DNA from 4 places in the Lysinibacillus sp. NPDC086135 genome. Region 2 is predicted to be linked to each of the others. Evidence: riboswitches for the same ligand, from Rfam matches in the RefSeq annotation. Region 2 holds a riboswitch; each other region holds the start of a gene.
The links. A riboswitch is a leader RNA that binds a small molecule or an ion and turns the genes downstream of it on or off. The one in region 2 is predicted to bind S-adenosylmethionine.

Region 1 (4,215 bases), on a different contig from region 2:
CTGGAATATAATCGAAGAATTGATAGGTACAATCCCTTGTTTCCAGAGTAAAAAAGCGCTAGCGATTGTTCCATGTCCACAAATCGGTATTTCCTTTGCCGGCGTAAACCATCTAAGAAAAAAATTATTATCCTTCCTTTGAACAAAAGCTGTTGTCGGTACTGGGATCTCTTGAGCAATTTTCTGCATGGTCGACTCAGGTATCGTTGAATCAAGTAAACATACTGCTGCGGGATTTCCCTTGTAAAGCTCTGTAGTAAAAGCATTGACGATAAAATACGAGACTTTGTTCAATTTTCCCACCTCATTTTGGTCACTTTTGATTTTTAATTAACTGAAAATACTCTAGACAATTACTAAAAAAAGTAATATTATGTGCATCATATCTCCAATAATTATTATATTCTGAAAAAGGTGGACGTGCATGGAATTCTCAAAAAAACTACAGCAACTCCCAACTCAATTTTTTGCAGAACTTGTGCAAAAAGTAAACGCTGCTCTTGCTGAAGGACGTGATGTTATCAATCTTGGTCAAGGTAATCCAGATCAACCCACCCCTTCACACATTATTAAAGCATTACAGGAGGCGGCAAAAAATCCTCAAACTCATCAATACTCTCCATTTCGTGGCATAGCAGAATTACGCCAAGCAGCAGCAAGCTGCTACAAACGTGAATACAATGTGGACATTGACCCTGAAACAGAAGTTGCTATTCTCGGTGGTACGAAAATTGGCCTTGTTGAGCTACCGTTAGCTGTTTTAAACCCCGGTGACACTATGCTATTACCTGATCCTGGATATCCAGATTACTTATCTGGTGTCGTATTAGGTGATGTTAATTTTGAAGTTATGCCTCTTTTCGCAGAAAATGATTTCCTGCCAGATTATAATGCTTTATCCAATGAAGTAAAAGAAAAGGCGAAGTTGCTGTACTTGAATTACCCGAATAATCCAACTGGCGGTACTGCAACATTTGAATTTTTCGAAGAAACAGTACGCTTTGCAAAAGAGCACAACATTATCGTCGCACATGATTTTGCCTACGGAGCGATTGGATTTGACGGCAATAAACCTATCAGCTTCCTGCAAGCTGATGGTGCTAAAGATGTCGGTATCGAAATGTATACATTATCCAAAACGTATAATATGGCAGGCTGGCGCATTGGTTTTGCAGTTGGTAACCCCGACATTGTCGCAGCCATTAACCTTATTCAAGATCATCTTTTTTGTAGTCAATTTCCTGCCGTACAACAAGCCGCGGCAGTTGCACTTACTGCTTCCCAGAGTTGCGCAGATAAGCTAAGAGCGACTTATGAGCGTCGACGAAACGTCCTGATCGAAGAAGCCCAGCGAATTGGTTGGCAAGTAACAGCACCGAGAGGCTCTTTTTTTGCATGGCTCCCTGTTCCACTAGGTTTTACGAGTGAACAATTTGCCGATATATTGCTCGACAAAGCTGATATCGCAGTAGCTGCAGGCAGTGGCTTCGGTCAATATGGTGAAGGTTATGTACGGGTTGGTTTACTTGTTAGTGAAGACCGCTTACGTGAAGCGATCAGCAGAATTGAAAAATTAAACTTATTTAGCTCCTGAACATTTCAATCAAAAACTGTTCCATTAGCTCAAACTTGCTATGGGGACAGTTTTTTCTCTCTCTTACTTACTCCACCCCTTCTTCTAGCGGATTCTTTCACAACTAAATATTATAATAAAATAAAAAATTTTAAAAATTCAATTGACTTACTATATCCTATAATTTATATTAGTTCTATCGGATTTACAAAAAAATATTATAAATCTCTTATCAAGAGTAGCTGAGGGACTGGCCCTATGAAGCTCGGCAACCTCCTTTTTTAAGGAAGGTGCTAATTCCTGCAAACGAGCATCGTTTGAAAGATAAGAGAGGACAATTTTTCATGAGCCTCTCTTAATTTTTTAAGAGAGTTTTTTTATTTTTATTACCGATAAAACAACTTTGGAGGTATGTTTCATGAAAAAGAACAACAAGATTTTATTAGGTTTAGCAAGTCTTACATTAGTAGCAGCATTAATGGGCTGTGGTACTAAAGAAAATAGTAAAGATAGTCAACGTAAGACTATTAATGAAAATAAGATTGTAGTAGGTGTAACTTCTGGACCGCACGAACAAATTGCTGAGGTTGTAGCGAAAGTTGCCAAAGAAAATGGCTTAGAGGTAGAACTAAAATCTTTCTCTGATTATGTTTTACCAAATACATCGTTAGTAGAGGGCGATCTTGATGTAAACAGTTATCAACACAAGCCATTCCTCGATACATTTAACAAAGATCACAATACAGATTTAGTGCCAGTTGGAAAAACAATTTTAAATCCTCTAGGCATATACTCCGAGAAATATAAATCATTCGATGACGTTCCAGATGGTGCAACGTTCGGATTACCGAATGATCCAACGAACGGGGCTCGTGCACTATTTGTACTTCAAAAGGCAGGCTATATTAAATTAAAAGACGGTGCAGACTTAACAGCATCTATTCGCGATGTGGAAGAAAACAAAAAGAATTTGAAATTCATTGAATTAGAGGCTGCACAAATTCCTAAACAGCTTAGTGAAGTAGATGTAGCTGCCATTAATACAAACTTCGCTCTTGATGCTGGCATTAATCCTAAAAAAGACTCCATTCTTTTAGAATCTACGGACTCTCCATATGTGAATTACATTGTGGTGCGCGCTGAAAACAAAGATGACCCAACGATCAAAAAATTTGTTGAAGCTTATCAATCTGATGAGGTACGCAAATTTATTGAAGAAAAATTCCAAGGCTCTGTAATTCCAAGCTGGTAAGTGACGATTAAGAATATCAAGAATCTGCGAGACTCCTACAGGAAAGTTAGCAGATTCTTGCTTTATAGAAGGACTTAGAAAGGAGATATCACCGTATGATTCAACTAGAAAATATAACAAAAGAATTTAAAACTAAAAATGGTATCGTCAAAGCAGTAGATGGTATTAACCTGCATGTCAAAAAAGGTGAAATTCATGGGGTTATTGGCTACAGTGGTGCAGGAAAGAGTACCCTTATTCGCTGTGTGAATTTATTAGAACGTCCGACAACAGGAAAGGTATTAATCGATCATGTAGATATTACTTCCCTTTCTCTAAACGACCTTCGCAAAACTCGGCAAAAAATCGGGATGATCTTCCAGCATTTTAACCTTTTAAAAACAGCGACTGTTTACAACAATATCTCGGTACCATTAAAGCTTCTTGGCTATAACGACTCTGAAGTAAAAAAACGCGTTACAAAATATGCAGAAATTGTTGGCCTAACGGAGAAATTGGATAGCTATCCTAGCCAGCTTTCAGGTGGTCAAAAGCAACGTGTCGCTATTGCGCGTGCCCTAGCCCAAGAGCCCGAGATTTTGCTTAGTGATGAAGCGACAAGTGCACTCGATCCCGAAACAACGGACGCCATTCTTGAGCTTCTCTTGAAAATTAATCGTGAGCTAGGCATCACTATTTTACTTATTACACATGAAATGAATGTTATTCAAAAAATTTGCGATGCTGTATCCGTTCTTGAATCAGGGGCGGTTGTGGAATATGGCTCTGCTATAGAACTATTTTCGAAGCCTCAGCATCCAACAACACGAAAATTTTTAAATACCATTTCTCAACGTAATTTATCCCCTTCTCTTATCAAGCAATTAAATGTTTCGGGAAGTGTTATTCGTTTAACATTCCTTGGTGAAAGTACAGGGAAACCATTACTAGCAGAAGTGAGTAAAGTTTATGATGTACAACCAAATATTTTATCAGCCAATATCATAGAATTAAAAAACGGCATTGTCGGTAATATTGTCGTGCATCTACACGGTGAAGCACATATCGTAGAAAAAGCACTTAAGTATTTTACAGAAAACGGGGTAAGCGTTGAAGAATTAGGAGGCGAATTAAATGAATAGCATTCAAAGCTTCTTTGCAGATTGGTCAGATGTTATTGGGAAATCCATTCTCGAAACCTTCCAAATGGTTGGGATTTCATTATTCTTTTCTATTTTAATTGGGATTCCTTTGGGGCTTTTAATCGTTTTAACTCGCCCGGGGCAATCGTTTGAAAATAAATTTCTCTACCAATTTTTCAATTTATTTATTAATATTATTCGCTCTGTACCGTTCATTATTTTACTATTTTTCATTTTACCGTTCACGAAGCTAATCGTTGGCACAACTA
Region 2 (4,215 bases):
ATGCTTACATACCCTTTTTTCGATAAATTCCAATTATTTAACTGGTACAACTGAGCCTTTCCATTCTTCAATAATGAAGTCTTGGATTTCTTTAGATTTTAATACTTCTATTAATTTTTTAATTTCAGGTTTTGTTTCATCACCTGCACGTACAGCGACAATATTTACATATGGAGACTCTTTATCTTCAAGAGAAATTGCATCTTTCAATGGATTTAAGCCGTTATCGATTGCAAAGTTCGAGTTGATTAGAACCGCATCACCTTCATTATTTTCGTACATTTGTACAAGCATTTCAGGCGCTGTATTTGCATCGAATTTGAAGTTTTTAGGGTTTTCTGCGATATCTTTTATTTCTGCTGCTGTTTTATCAACACCATCTTTTAATTTAATTAAGCCCTTAGCTTCTAACAATGAAAGCATACGACCGTGGTCTGAAACTGAGCTAGAAAGTAAAATTGTTGCCCCCTCTGGAAGATCCTCAAGAGATTTATATTTTTTAGAGTAAATTCCGATTGGTTCAATGTGAATAGCAGCAGCATTTACAAAGTCATAACCATTCTCTTTCATGCTAAGCTCTAAGAAAGGTAGGTGTTGGAAGTAGTTCGCGTCAAGTTCGCCAGATTCTAAATGTTGGTTTGGTAATACATAGTCTTGATATTTTTCAATTTTAAGATCGATACCTTCTTTAGCTAAAATTGGTTTTGCTTTTTCCAAAATAATAGCATGTGGTGTATTCGAAGCACCTACTGTTAATGTTACATTTTCTTTACTGTCACTATCACTAGATGATGAGCTTGAGCCTGTTTCTTCTTTTTTACCAGCACCACAAGCGGCTAGAGCTAGTACTAATACAGATAAAAATAAACCTGTTAATAACTTCTTCATTTTATTACTCTCCCTTTTTACTTATATTAAATATGTTAGCGGTATAAAACCGAGATAACCAAATGTTTGTAGTGTGATGCTCTTTTTAACGTTTATCTGTTTTCGCTGTAATTAAGTCGCCAATCCATTGAATAATAAATACTACTATTAAGATTAATATAGTCGCCATTAAAGTTACATCTGAGCGATTACGTTGGAAGCCATCTAAGAATGCTAAGTTTCCTAGACCACCTGCACCGATAATACCTGCCATCGCAGTATAACCAACAAGCGCTACAGCCGTTACAGTAAGACCAGAAATAAGCGCTGGTAACGATTCGGGAATTAATACTTTCCAAATAATCGTTGACGTTTTGGCACCCATTGAACGAGCCGCTTCAATAACACCTTTATCAATTTCGCGCAAGGCAATTAATACCATTCGTGCATAAAATGGTGCAGCTCCAATAATTAATGCTGGTAAAGCCGCGTCTGCGCCACGAATTGTGCCGAGTAAAAATTTCGTAAATGGAATTAATAAGATAATCAATACGATAAATGGGATCGAACGGAAAATATTAACGATTGATCCTGTTAAAAAATTCACAATTTTATTGGCCCATAGTTGGTTGGGACTTGATAAAAATAATAAGATTCCAATTACTAATCCAAGTATAAATGTGATGACCGTAGAAATTGTTGTCATGTACAATGTTTCATACGTAGCGTCCCACATTTTTTCCCAGTCGACATTCGGAAAGAGACTAGTTAGCATTTGCAATCACCTCCGTTTGTACTTCAACTGTATTTAAGTAGCTAAGTGCAGCAGCAACATTGGCCACTAAGCCATCAATTTGCACAATAAGTGTACCGTACGCTCCATTTTTCGTTTGCGAAATATTACCATGTACAATACTTACTTCTACATCAAACTGTTTCACAAGATGTGAAATGACAGGCTGCTCTGTTTTTTCTCCTACAAAGATTAGCTTCACAAGTTGTCCATTAGGATAATTTGCTTTAATTTGTGCCACAGTTTCCTGTGTTTCCTTCGTATCTGTAATTTGAGAAACGAATTTTTTCGTAATGGCCGCTTGTGGAGCTTGGAATACTTGTAATACTTCACCACGTTCTACAATTTCTCCAGCTTCCATAACCGCTACACGATGACAAATCTTACGAATAACGTGCATCTCATGTGTAATTAACACAATCGTTAGACCTAATCGTTCGTTAATATCGACAAGTAGATCAAGAATAGCATCTGTCGTCTCTGGATCGAGTGCGGATGTTGCCTCATCACATAACAATACCTCTGGATTATTAGCAAGTGCACGAGCGATACCTACCCGTTGTTTTTGTCCCCCTGATAGTTGTGATGGATATGCTTTTTCGCGCCCTTCCAAGCCAACTAGTGCAATCAATTCTTTCACATGTGCTTCACGTTTTGCCTTTGGCACACCTGCGATTTCGAGTGGGAAAGCGATGTTTTCTGCAACAGTTCTAGACCAAAGTAAATTGAAATGCTGGAAAATCATACTTACCTTTTGTCTAGCATCCCTAAGCTTTTGCCCCTTTATGGATGAAAACTCTTGATTGTTAACCGTCACCGTACCAGATGTAGGCTTTTCTAACCCATTTAACAAGCGAATCATTGTACTTTTACCAGCGCCACTATAGCCGATAATGCCGAAAATTTCACCTTTATTAATAGAAAGGTTGACGTCTTTAACTGCTGTTAATTCGCCATTCGTAGTTTTGTATTTCTTCGTAATATTTTGAAGATTAATCATAGCGAATTCTCCTTTTCTCATATCAATTATGCCTCGGCATAAGGTCACTCAGTCGTTGTTGTTGCTGTCGCTTCGCTTTCGCACAGATAAAACCGTGTTGCTGTCGCTTCGTTTTATCGCCACAGGACATGGCGTTCTTAGACTGAGTTCCTCTATTTCAGCGGATTTCTTTTGTACCGAAAGCGTAGTGACAGGTACAGGTGTTTGGACATCCGCTGAAAGAAGTTAAAAAAACCCCTTCACTTATAGACAAGTAGAAGGGGTCACGTAACTTATACGCTAAACCGTTCTCTCATCTTTCAAAGATAAATCTTTGGGTGATTTGGCACCTTTTCACGTTTGTGATGGTTGCTGGGCTTCATAGGGCACTTCCCTCCGCCGCTCTTTATAAGAGTTCGATATATTTATTGTTTTTTTAATATATTTGTTACTTTACCACGCGATTAATATTCCGTCAATTAATTTTTTAACAATTCGTATAAATACGGTACAGATTGAAAGGCATAAACCTTTGCTGTCATTTCTCCGCCTTCATATACGAGTAAACATGGTACACTTTCGATTTTATTATCATAAGCTATTTGCTCTATAAAATTTATATTCGCTTTACCAACCTGTAGTTGTGGCAACAATTGTTCAACAACCATCATCATTTTCGATGCAACTGCGCACGTTCCACACATTGGCGTATATAAATAAAAGGCAGCCTTTTCACCGGACTGGATAGCCGCGTTCCACTGCTCTATTGACCATTCTTCCATCTTTTTCACGCAACCTTACAAAATATACTCATTATGGATTGAGAAATGTGCACGAAGCAATATCGCCGCTAACACTTTCCTCGGAGTTGTCTCAACTTCCTTATATGTTGGCATCGTCCGTAAATGCTCAGCCTCTGGATAATGTCTGTCCATTAATGCCCGTAGCTTATTACCTGATGTATCTGCATCAAAAAATGTATAAAGCTCACAACCCTCATATGGATCGAGTAGCTCTTCTAATTGATGCACACCAATTGTACCATTTGTACAAAGTATTTTTACGTCTTCATTTAAAATAGGTTCGATTTGAAGTTTATCCGATCGGCCTTCGACAATTAAGCATTTTCCCTCGAACATCACGCCACCCCCATTTAGACATAGCCCTTATAATTCATTATATCAATAAACCTTGTCGTTGATACAGTTAGATACCTATTAATAAAGGAATATACTTGCATTTACTTCACCAACTATAGTGGAAGAATGAATGAGGATAATAAAAAACGTCGGTAGTTTCCGACGTTTTTCTGATTAATTTAGCCTCGACATAATTGCGTCCGGAATCGGCTTTGTGCTTAGGCCTGCACGATGGCCGACACGATGTCGGTCATTTCGGTAATGCCACAGGACGTGGCGTTTTTACCGATGCAGGTCAGTTAGCCATTATCGCATGGATGCGATGATGGCTAACATCCTTTAAGCACTCCTATCCGATTCCGTGACATCCGCCGGAGGCTTTAACTTCTTTTAGCTGATGTTTGGACACCTGCTGAAAGAAGCTAAAGGCTTGTCTT
Region 3 (4,215 bases), on a different contig from region 2:
ATTGGTTGTGTGATAGGAGGACTAATCTCGGATAAAATCGGAAGAGCCAATTTAACGATTATTTCTATGTTTATTAGTGCTATCTGTTCGCTAGTAATAGGTTTTACATTTGGGCAGTATATTTGCTTAACGTTAATAATCTCCATGATTTGGGGGATGTCTATCATATCTGATTCCGCCCAATTTTCTGCTGCAGTTTCAGAAATAGCCGATGTTGATTATGTAGGTACAGCCCTTACTTTTCAAATGTGTATTGGTTTCTTACTTACTATATTTTCAATAAACCTAATCCCGATTATACAGAGGATCATAGGTTGGGAGTGGGTCTTTACAATATTAGCGATTGGACCTATTCTTGGAATTGGATTTATGGTCAAATATAGACGTTACGAAGTACTAATGAGAAACGTCTATATTTGTAACTTTTAGGTATTATCTCTATCACAAAAAAATGAATAGCCTCAAAAAAATCCAATTGTTTTGATTATTTCAAAACAATTGGAATAATTTAGTGGTAAATCAATGTTTTTTAAGTATGAAGCTTAGGCTTTCTTTCCTTTCGGGTATCCGATGAGGATAGCGATGGTTCCGCAAATTCCTATAAGAACTGGATAGAAAGAGTATTGTAACATGCTCACTGGTGAAATTCCGGCTACACTTGCGGCTGCCAGGAATTGGGCTCCGTATGGTAGAAGGCCTTGAATCGTACAGGAGAAAATATCTAATATACTTGCGGACTTTCTTGGCTCAATCTCATACTGTTCAGCAATATTTTTTGCAAGCGGACCAGCAATTAAAATAGCAATCGTGTTATTGGCCGTCGATAAATTAGTTAGGCCTACAAGACCGGCAATACCAAATTCAGCACCTTTTTTCGATTTAATTCTTTTTGTTGCAAGGTGAAGTAGAAAATCAATCCCTCCGTTAAACTTTATAACCTCCACCATTCCAGCTATTAATATCGCAAGGAATGCCATTTCATACATGCCTGACATTCCTTCGCCGATCTTTTGAAAAAGGCTCATTAAATGATAGCTGCCATCCGCTAAGCCAACAGCCCCGGCGAGAACAATCCCAGATGCCAGAACAAGGAAAACATTCATTCCAGCTAACGCTAAAATAATGACCAAAACATAGGGAACAATTTTTACCCAACTATAGCTTAAATGCTCCACTTGTGCAGTTTCACCCATTGTAATGAACCCTAAAATAAGGCTCGTTACAATAGCTGCCGGCAACACAATCCAAAAATTCACCTTAAATTTATCCTTCATTTGTGCACCTTGTGAACGAACGGCAGTAATGGTTGTATCTGAAATAAAAGATAAATTATCGCCAAACATTGAACCGCCAACAATTGCTGCCATTACTAAAGCCATGGAAAGCTCGATATGCTCGCTTATGCCAACTCCAATTGGCGCTAGCGCAACAATCGTCCCCACCGATGTACCCATTGATAGGGAAATAAAGCAGGCAATGATGAATAAGCCTACGACAAGCAGATTTGGCGGAACGACCGATAAAGCAAAGTTTACAGTGGAATCCACTGCCCCCATGCCTTTTGCTACCGCTGAAAAGGCCCCAGCCAAAAGAAAAATAACAACCATCAGCATGACATTTAAATTTCCTGCGCCTTTGCAAAAAATATCAACCTTTTGCGCAAACGATTCTTTTCGATTCATCGCTAAAGCGACAGCGCCTGAAATGGAAATGGCTACAATAACAGGAAAGGCGTAAAAATCACCTGTAATAACCCCTGAACCAATAAATAAAATCAAAAAAACAACAAATGGGATCAGCGCCCATGGATTCTCTTTCTTCATGTCTACCTCCAAAAATAAAATTGGACACGTCTTTTGTCCATTCTTTTTACGAAAAAAGGCCTCTTCTTGTATCAACAAGAAGAGGCCTTATATCTATAAAACACTCCTCTTATCTATCAAGCCTTTGCCTGCTGGATTTGGCACAGTAACTTAAATCATAAGTTCCGCTGCCGAGATTTCATCGGGCCAGTCCCTCCATCTCTCTTGATAAGAAGCAAATATATTATTTTTTTTCACAATAATAAATATTATAATAAAAAGTCGATATTTGCAACATATTTTTAATCAAGCTTGATTAAAAGCTATATTAATTAAGGAGATTGAACAAGTAAGAGGATAGGAAAGTGTGAATTTTTGGTGCCGCTATTGAAGGCTTTAATAGTCTAACGCAGCACAATTTGATTTAACAACTAAAAAGGGAAAAAGAAGGCGCCCTTAGAAGTAGGGGCGCCTAAAACATTTGTGGTAAAAATTCCGTCATAAAGCGTTGATTTTTACGTAGCCATATTTTTAAAATCATACGATGTGTTAGGAGGCGTTGTCTTTTTTGTGGTCTAGCCTTTGCCTCTATTAAACTTTGTAGTAGAGTACATGTTTCTGTTGCAAATGCTTGAGGGTCAACTAGGACGTCAAGCTTATAATCAATTAATTGTACCGCCTGTACCTTTGCAAGTAATTGTGCAAAGCGTGTATTCATTTCTGGAAAGTTTTCTTCTAGTTCTAGGTCGATTAAACTATATAGTGTTTGTTCAATGTCAGCTTCGAGTGCTTGTAATTGTTTAATGGATGGCTGTGTCAAAAAATCACCTCTAGTTTTTTAAAAATGCGGCTACACAAGGTAAAAGCCAAGAGCAGCGAAAAGTAAACCGAATAAAACGGTAATGCCTATATAAACAATCGCTTGTCTCCATTTTTGCTGCTCTAAGAGCGTCAAACATTCAAAACCGAATGTCGAAAAAGTCGTATAGGCTCCTAAAAAACCAATCCCTATAAAATGCCAAATCCAATCACTTGGATGTAGCGCAAATAAAAAGCCAAGCGCAAAAGACCCAGTTATATTAATAAAAAATGTTGCCCATGGGTATGTATGGACAATCAATTTTCCTAGATAAAATCGTGTTAGTGCACCCAAAAATCCACCGATGCCAATAATTATCATACGATGCGCCCCTTTGCTAGTTTAAATCCTAGCCATGCACAAGCTAAACCGCCAAAAACACTTGCTAAAATATAAAGAACGGCTTGGAGCCATTTACTATCCTGCAAAAGTAATAGTGTTTCTAAAGAAAATGTCGAAAAGGTTGTAAAGGCACCAAAAAAGCCAGTACCAATTCCTATAATAACAGGCGTTCGCTTTGTAAACGTAGTAAATAGCCACGCTAAACAAAAGCAGCCAATTAAGTTCATACAAAGTGTCGCAAATGGAAAACCACCGTTATTTGAAAGTGCTAGACCAAGGTTATATCGACAGATGGCACCCAAAAATCCGCCAATTCCAACAGCTAAAAATGATTTCAAAGTAAAGACTCCTTACTAAAATGTCTATATTAAAAAGTGTATCATGTGAACAACATTTTAGATATTTTTCTATAGATATATAGAAAATATCACCGTTTTACGATTTTTATATTTCCTTCCAAAATACTTCGTAGTTAATGTCCATATATCATAACAAAATTTTAGTTCTAAATAAGAAACTCTTTAGTATTTCAAACACTATTACATCGTTCAATTGAAATCCGACAACGGTTAATCCGTTGACAGAAAACCCGCTAACGGAAAAAACAATAATACAAAAATAATAATAACAATAGAGCTGATGCCTTGAAAAGCGCACAGTAAAGTTCAAAACAATAAACGATGCTTCAGTTTGACGTTCGTGTCTCTTCTATTCAACTTGCACCGATGGATGTTGGCGTAGCAAAGATGGATGGCATTTTTACACCCTTAATGGAAAGCAGGGGACAGTCTCCGTGTTTACTATTCTTTAATTTATTGGGAGGATGGGCGATAAATTAACGTTAGGTGATAAATTTAAAAAGTTAGGCGATAAGTTAAAAATGTTGGGTGATAAATTTAAAAATTAGGGTGATAAATCTAAAAATTGTTCCGATCAATTGCTGGAAGCCCCTTTCGAACTAGATTTGTTCGTTTAGGGTCTTCTAGAATTGAAAAATTTGTATTTAACACAGTAATCGTATTGTCAAATTGTAGGAAAACAAGGATACTACTTACAGTTTTTTTGAACTTGATTCTTTTTTACCATTCTGCCAGCTACTTAACACAAGTACAACGTGTTTTTGCTGTTGCAAACATGTCATAATTTATTATTACTATAATTGACCTTTAACATTGTCAATGACAGTATCAAAGTCTTTATTGGAATCGACAC
Region 4 (4,215 bases), on a different contig from region 2:
TTCAACTAATTGGAATGTACCGTATTTTAAATAATACTCTGTCGCAGGAAGAGGAATATGATTTGCTCCATAGCTTTCATAAGCTTCGAAAACTTCTTTTACTGTATAGCCTTCCTCTTTGACATAGACCATTTCATTAAAAGCAGAATGTCCAAAGTTCTCTTGCCATTTACGTTCAACTGACGCAAGTATGTTTTGAATGGACATGTTGTTCACAAACACATGACCTTCATTTAATTCATAAATAAGATAAGATGCAATGTTTTGCGCACTATACACATTTCCCATTTAAAACACTCCTTTATCATCAGTTTTGTAGAAAGAGTAGCTACTGGCTGAGTAACTACTCCTCTTCATCTATTCAAAAGTGGGGGAGCACTTATGAAACTAAATTAGTTTAAGCATTAATTGAAAACATTGGTTCTAGGTTGGTAGCCCTTCGAACACTTTTCTTATTTCCTAGTATAAAACAAGGAATTAAGAAAATCAATAATACTTATAAAATTACTAGGTATTAATTTTCAGCTTCTTCACCAAATGAGGAGAGCGGATGATGTAGCAACGTTTGACGCATTACCAAATGAGGCCTATCGAATGAGAAAATACGTAAACGCTACAACATTAGCCAATGTCCTTTATTTATTAAGCTTCTACTTTTTGTTGTGAAGCTGTTACTTGTTCAATAGCTTGTTCTAAATCTTCAATGATGTCCTCTACTGCCTCTAAACCGATGGATAAGCGAATGAGCGACTCGGTTACGCCAGTTTGGATTAGCTCTTCAGCAGATAGTTGCTGATGTGTAGTAGATGCTGGATGAATAATTAATGATTTCGCATCCCCTACATTTGCTACGTGCGAGAATAATTTCACACTATCTATTAATTTACGCCCTGCTTCACGTCCACCTTTAATACCAAATGTAAGCACTGAACCGAAGCCATTTTTTAAATATTTTTTAGCTAAATTATAGGTAGGGAAATCTTCTAAGCCGTTGTAATTTACATATTCCACAGATGGGTGGTTTCGTAAATATTCAGCTACCGCTAATGCATTTTCATTGTGTTTAGGAATACGCAAATGAAGCGTTTCTAAACCTTGTAATAAATTAAATGCTGCATCTGCACTTAATGTTGGACCAAAGTCGCGTAGTAATTGCACACGCAATTTTGTGGCGAATGCTGCCTCTGCTGTGTCAATACCATAACGTAAACCGTGATAAGAAGCATCTGGCTCAGTAAAACCTGGGAAACGGCCACGAGTCCAATCGAACTTCCCTGCATCTACTACAACGCCACCTAACGTTGTTCCGTGGCCACCAATCCATTTTGTTGCGGAATGAACAACAATATCTGCACCGTAGTCAATTGGTGTAGAGCCATATGGTGAAGCAAATGTGCTATCAATAATTAATGGCAAGCCGTTTTCATGTGCTATATTTGCTACTGCTTCAATATCTAGTACCTTTAAACTTGGGTTACCGTAAATTTCAGCGAACACGGCCTTTGTTTTATCAGTAATAGCTGCTCGGAAATTTTCTGGATTTGTTTCGTCTACAAAAATCGTTTTAATACCGTAGTTTGGTAGTGTGTTGGCGAATAAATTATAAGTACCTCCGTATAAAGAGCTACCTGCAACGATTTCATCGCCTGCCCCTACAAGATTTAAAATGGAGAATGCGATAGCTGCTGCACCAGATGAAAGTGCTACCGCTGCTGTACCGCCTTCTAATAAAGCGACGCGTTTTTCAAAAACATCTACAGTTGGGTTTGTAATTCGTGTGTAAATATTGCCGGCTTCCTCTAAGGCAAAAAGACGTTGCGCATGAGCAGTGTCTTTAAAAACGAAAGCCGTTGAGCGATATATCGGTACTGTTCGTGATCCTGTTACCGGGTCTGGCTCTTGGCCACCGTGTAACAGCAATGTTTCTGGTTTAAATTTTGTCATTGTATACCTCCAAATGGTTATTTTTTTACGATGGTACCGGAGATGAGGAGGATTTTTTTAGTAGAAAACAAAAACCCTCTTCAGCTAAGAAGAGGGTTGCGGCTGCAAGTTTTCCTCCCCTTATCTGCCAGATCCAATAAGAATCTGTAGGAATTAGCACCTTAGCAAGTTCATCACTTACTGGTTGCCGGGCATCATAGGGCCTATCCCTCCGCCGCTCTTGATAAGAGTATGAGATTCAATTTCCATCGTTGTTACACAGTATAAACATAGACTTTTTCACTGTCAATACTAAAATTTTATTTTTTCTGAAACTTCCGTCTGCTTTTTTACGTAATACGAACGCATACACTATTTTGATATTTATTGTTTTTATCACCAAAATGTGGGGTTGATTACAGTTCCGACTATGTGCTCTCCTAGGGGCGCCCAGTCTCCACTCCAATCAACTTTAGGGCATATGTTATAACAAACGTCATTCCTAACTTTTAGTGACGAGCCTATTTTATTTTGAAAGGAGAATTTTTATGATAAAAGCCGTTATTATTTTTCTTCTTGTTGGTTATTTGATTGGCTGTATTCACGGCTCTAAAGTTGCTCAGTTTTTATCTGGGGTAGATTTAAAAAAGACTGGTCATGGCAATGCAGGTGCCTCTAACGCAACACTTTCCCTTGGCTGGAAATACGGCATATTAGTTGCACTGATCGATATCAGCAAAGGCGTTGCAGCTATAAACTGTGCACATGCCTATTTAGCAGATATAACACAATTAACAGAAGTACAAGTTTGGTTCTTCACGTATATTGTAGCTGCCGGTGTCATTCTAGGTCATAATTTCCCATTTTATATGGGCTTCAATGGCGGTAAAGGAACTGCTTCAATCATAGGGATATTACTTGCGATTGATTGGACAATTGGCTTATTTGCACTCATTTTATTTGTTATTTTATCTTTCGTAACGAACTATTTAATTGTCGGTGTACTTGAGTTTTATCTCGTTTTCTGTACAGCCACATATTTATGGATCCCTGGAACAGTCCCAACGATTATAGCCCTATTACTTTTTGGTATAGCCATCATTTTACATATCGAAAATATTAAGCGATTGCTGCTAGGAACTGAGCCTAAAGTGACTTCAGCATTCAAAAAGAAAAAATAAGGATCATCACCAAAACGTGTGGTTGATTTCCGTTCCGACTGGGTGCTTTGTTGCTGCCGCTTCGCTTTCGCACAGAAAACATCCGCTGCGCTGCAGGGTCTCGGGCCAACACGATGTTGGTCACGAAGGCGTTATCACAGGATGTGATGCTTTTAGTCTTCGTTCCTCTATCGCTGATCCCCTAGGAGTCGCCCAGCCTCCACTCCAATCAACTATTTACATAGTAGACGTTTTAACAAAAGTCATCCACAACTTTTTGGTGATGAATCAAAAATAATATCTTTTGGATATTTTTGTCTTTTCTATGACCGTCTATTTGCTCGCAACTGCCCATTATCGCTATAAATAGAGAGTATTTCACATACTAGTTTTTTTACAATAAATAGACAAATTAACTTTCTTAATAAAGCATTTTACTAGCCGATGTGAAAATTACAGTCATGTTTAAGAAAGGATGAAAAGGTATGTCTACTTCTGAACAAGCAAAACCAAAACGTAATTTGAAACCACTCTGGATTGGATTAGCCTTCGCTTCATTAATCATCATTACTTTTTTACCTAACAACGGTGATTTACCTGTAGCCGGACAACGCGCTTTAGCTATTTTAGCTTTTGCGGTCATCCTTTGGGTTACAGAGGCAGTATCCTACCCTGTTAGCTCTGCTATGATTATTGCTCTCGTTACAATCTTATTAGGGTTAGCTCCATCAATGGAAGATTCAACGAGAGAGCTAGGCACTTCAGATGCATTAAAATTAGCATTAAGTGGATTTAGTAATTCAGCAGTAGCACTAGTAGCCGCAGCACTTTTCCTAGCGGCAGCCATGCAGATTACCAATTTACATAAAAGACTTGCGCTATGGATTCTTTCACTCGTAGGGACAAAAACGAAAGCCATTGTATTCGGTGCTATTTTAGTATCTATTGCACTCGCATTCTTTGTCCCTTCTGCTACTGCACGTGCAGGCGCAGTTGTGCCAATACTACTTGGAATGGTAGCAGCATTTGGTTTACAACGTGATAGTCGGCTTGCTGCTCTACTTGTCATTACCTCTGTGCAAGCTGTCTCTATTTGGAATATCGGTATAAAGACGGCAGCAGCTCAAAATAT

Region 1: it holds a riboswitch for S-adenosylmethionine, as region 2 does, so the genes downstream of both, ACIPKN_RS23325 (MetQ/NlpA family ABC transporter substrate-binding protein) here and ACIPKN_RS18585 (methionine ABC transporter ATP-binding protein) in region 2, are expected to answer to the same signal.
Region 3: it holds a riboswitch for S-adenosylmethionine, as region 2 does, so the genes downstream of both, ACIPKN_RS08100 (Na+/H+ antiporter NhaC family protein) here and ACIPKN_RS18585 (methionine ABC transporter ATP-binding protein) in region 2, are expected to answer to the same signal.
Region 4: it holds a riboswitch for S-adenosylmethionine, as region 2 does, so the genes downstream of both, ACIPKN_RS22595 (O-acetylhomoserine aminocarboxypropyltransferase/cysteine synthase family protein) here and ACIPKN_RS18585 (methionine ABC transporter ATP-binding protein) in region 2, are expected to answer to the same signal.

Annotation. Positions count from the first base shown of each region.
Region 1 covers NZ_JBIVCA010000024.1:20,094-24,308, forward strand. The annotation lists gene ACIPKN_RS23315 (PhzF family phenazine biosynthesis protein) at 1-294, opposite strand, end outside; gene ACIPKN_RS23320 (pyridoxal phosphate-dependent aminotransferase) at 425-1,594, shown strand; SAM riboswitch class I at 1,800-1,904, shown strand; gene ACIPKN_RS23325 (MetQ/NlpA family ABC transporter substrate-binding protein) at 1,992-2,825, shown strand; gene ACIPKN_RS23330 (methionine ABC transporter ATP-binding protein) at 2,921-3,946, shown strand; gene ACIPKN_RS23335 (methionine ABC transporter permease) at 3,939-4,215, shown strand, end outside.
Region 2 covers NZ_JBIVCA010000015.1:70,518-74,732, forward strand. The annotation lists gene ACIPKN_RS18575 (MetQ/NlpA family ABC transporter substrate-binding protein) at 34-888, opposite strand; gene ACIPKN_RS18580 (methionine ABC transporter permease) at 974-1,642, opposite strand; gene ACIPKN_RS18585 (methionine ABC transporter ATP-binding protein) at 1,632-2,660, opposite strand; SAM riboswitch class I at 2,950-3,054, opposite strand; gene ACIPKN_RS18590 (thioredoxin family protein) at 3,119-3,421, opposite strand; gene ACIPKN_RS18595 (toprim domain-containing protein) at 3,437-3,778, opposite strand; gene gcvH (glycine cleavage system protein GcvH) at 4,214-4,215, opposite strand, start outside.
Region 3 covers NZ_JBIVCA010000004.1:252,606-256,820, forward strand. The annotation lists gene ACIPKN_RS08095 (MFS transporter) at 1-429, shown strand, start outside; gene ACIPKN_RS08100 (Na+/H+ antiporter NhaC family protein) at 543-1,823, opposite strand; SAM riboswitch class I at 1,930-2,037, opposite strand; gene ACIPKN_RS08105 (hypothetical protein) at 2,275-2,622, opposite strand; gene crcB (fluoride efflux transporter CrcB) at 2,653-2,982, opposite strand; gene crcB (fluoride efflux transporter CrcB) at 2,979-3,341, opposite strand; gene ACIPKN_RS08120 (VOC family protein) at 4,157-4,215, opposite strand, start outside.
Region 4 covers NZ_JBIVCA010000022.1:49,786-54,000, reverse strand. The annotation lists gene ACIPKN_RS22600 (hypothetical protein) at 1-288, opposite strand, end outside; gene ACIPKN_RS22595 (O-acetylhomoserine aminocarboxypropyltransferase/cysteine synthase family protein) at 643-1,944, opposite strand; SAM riboswitch class I at 2,062-2,174, opposite strand; gene ACIPKN_RS22590 (glycerol-3-phosphate acyltransferase) at 2,472-3,104, shown strand; gene ACIPKN_RS22585 (DASS family sodium-coupled anion symporter) at 3,569-4,215, shown strand, end outside.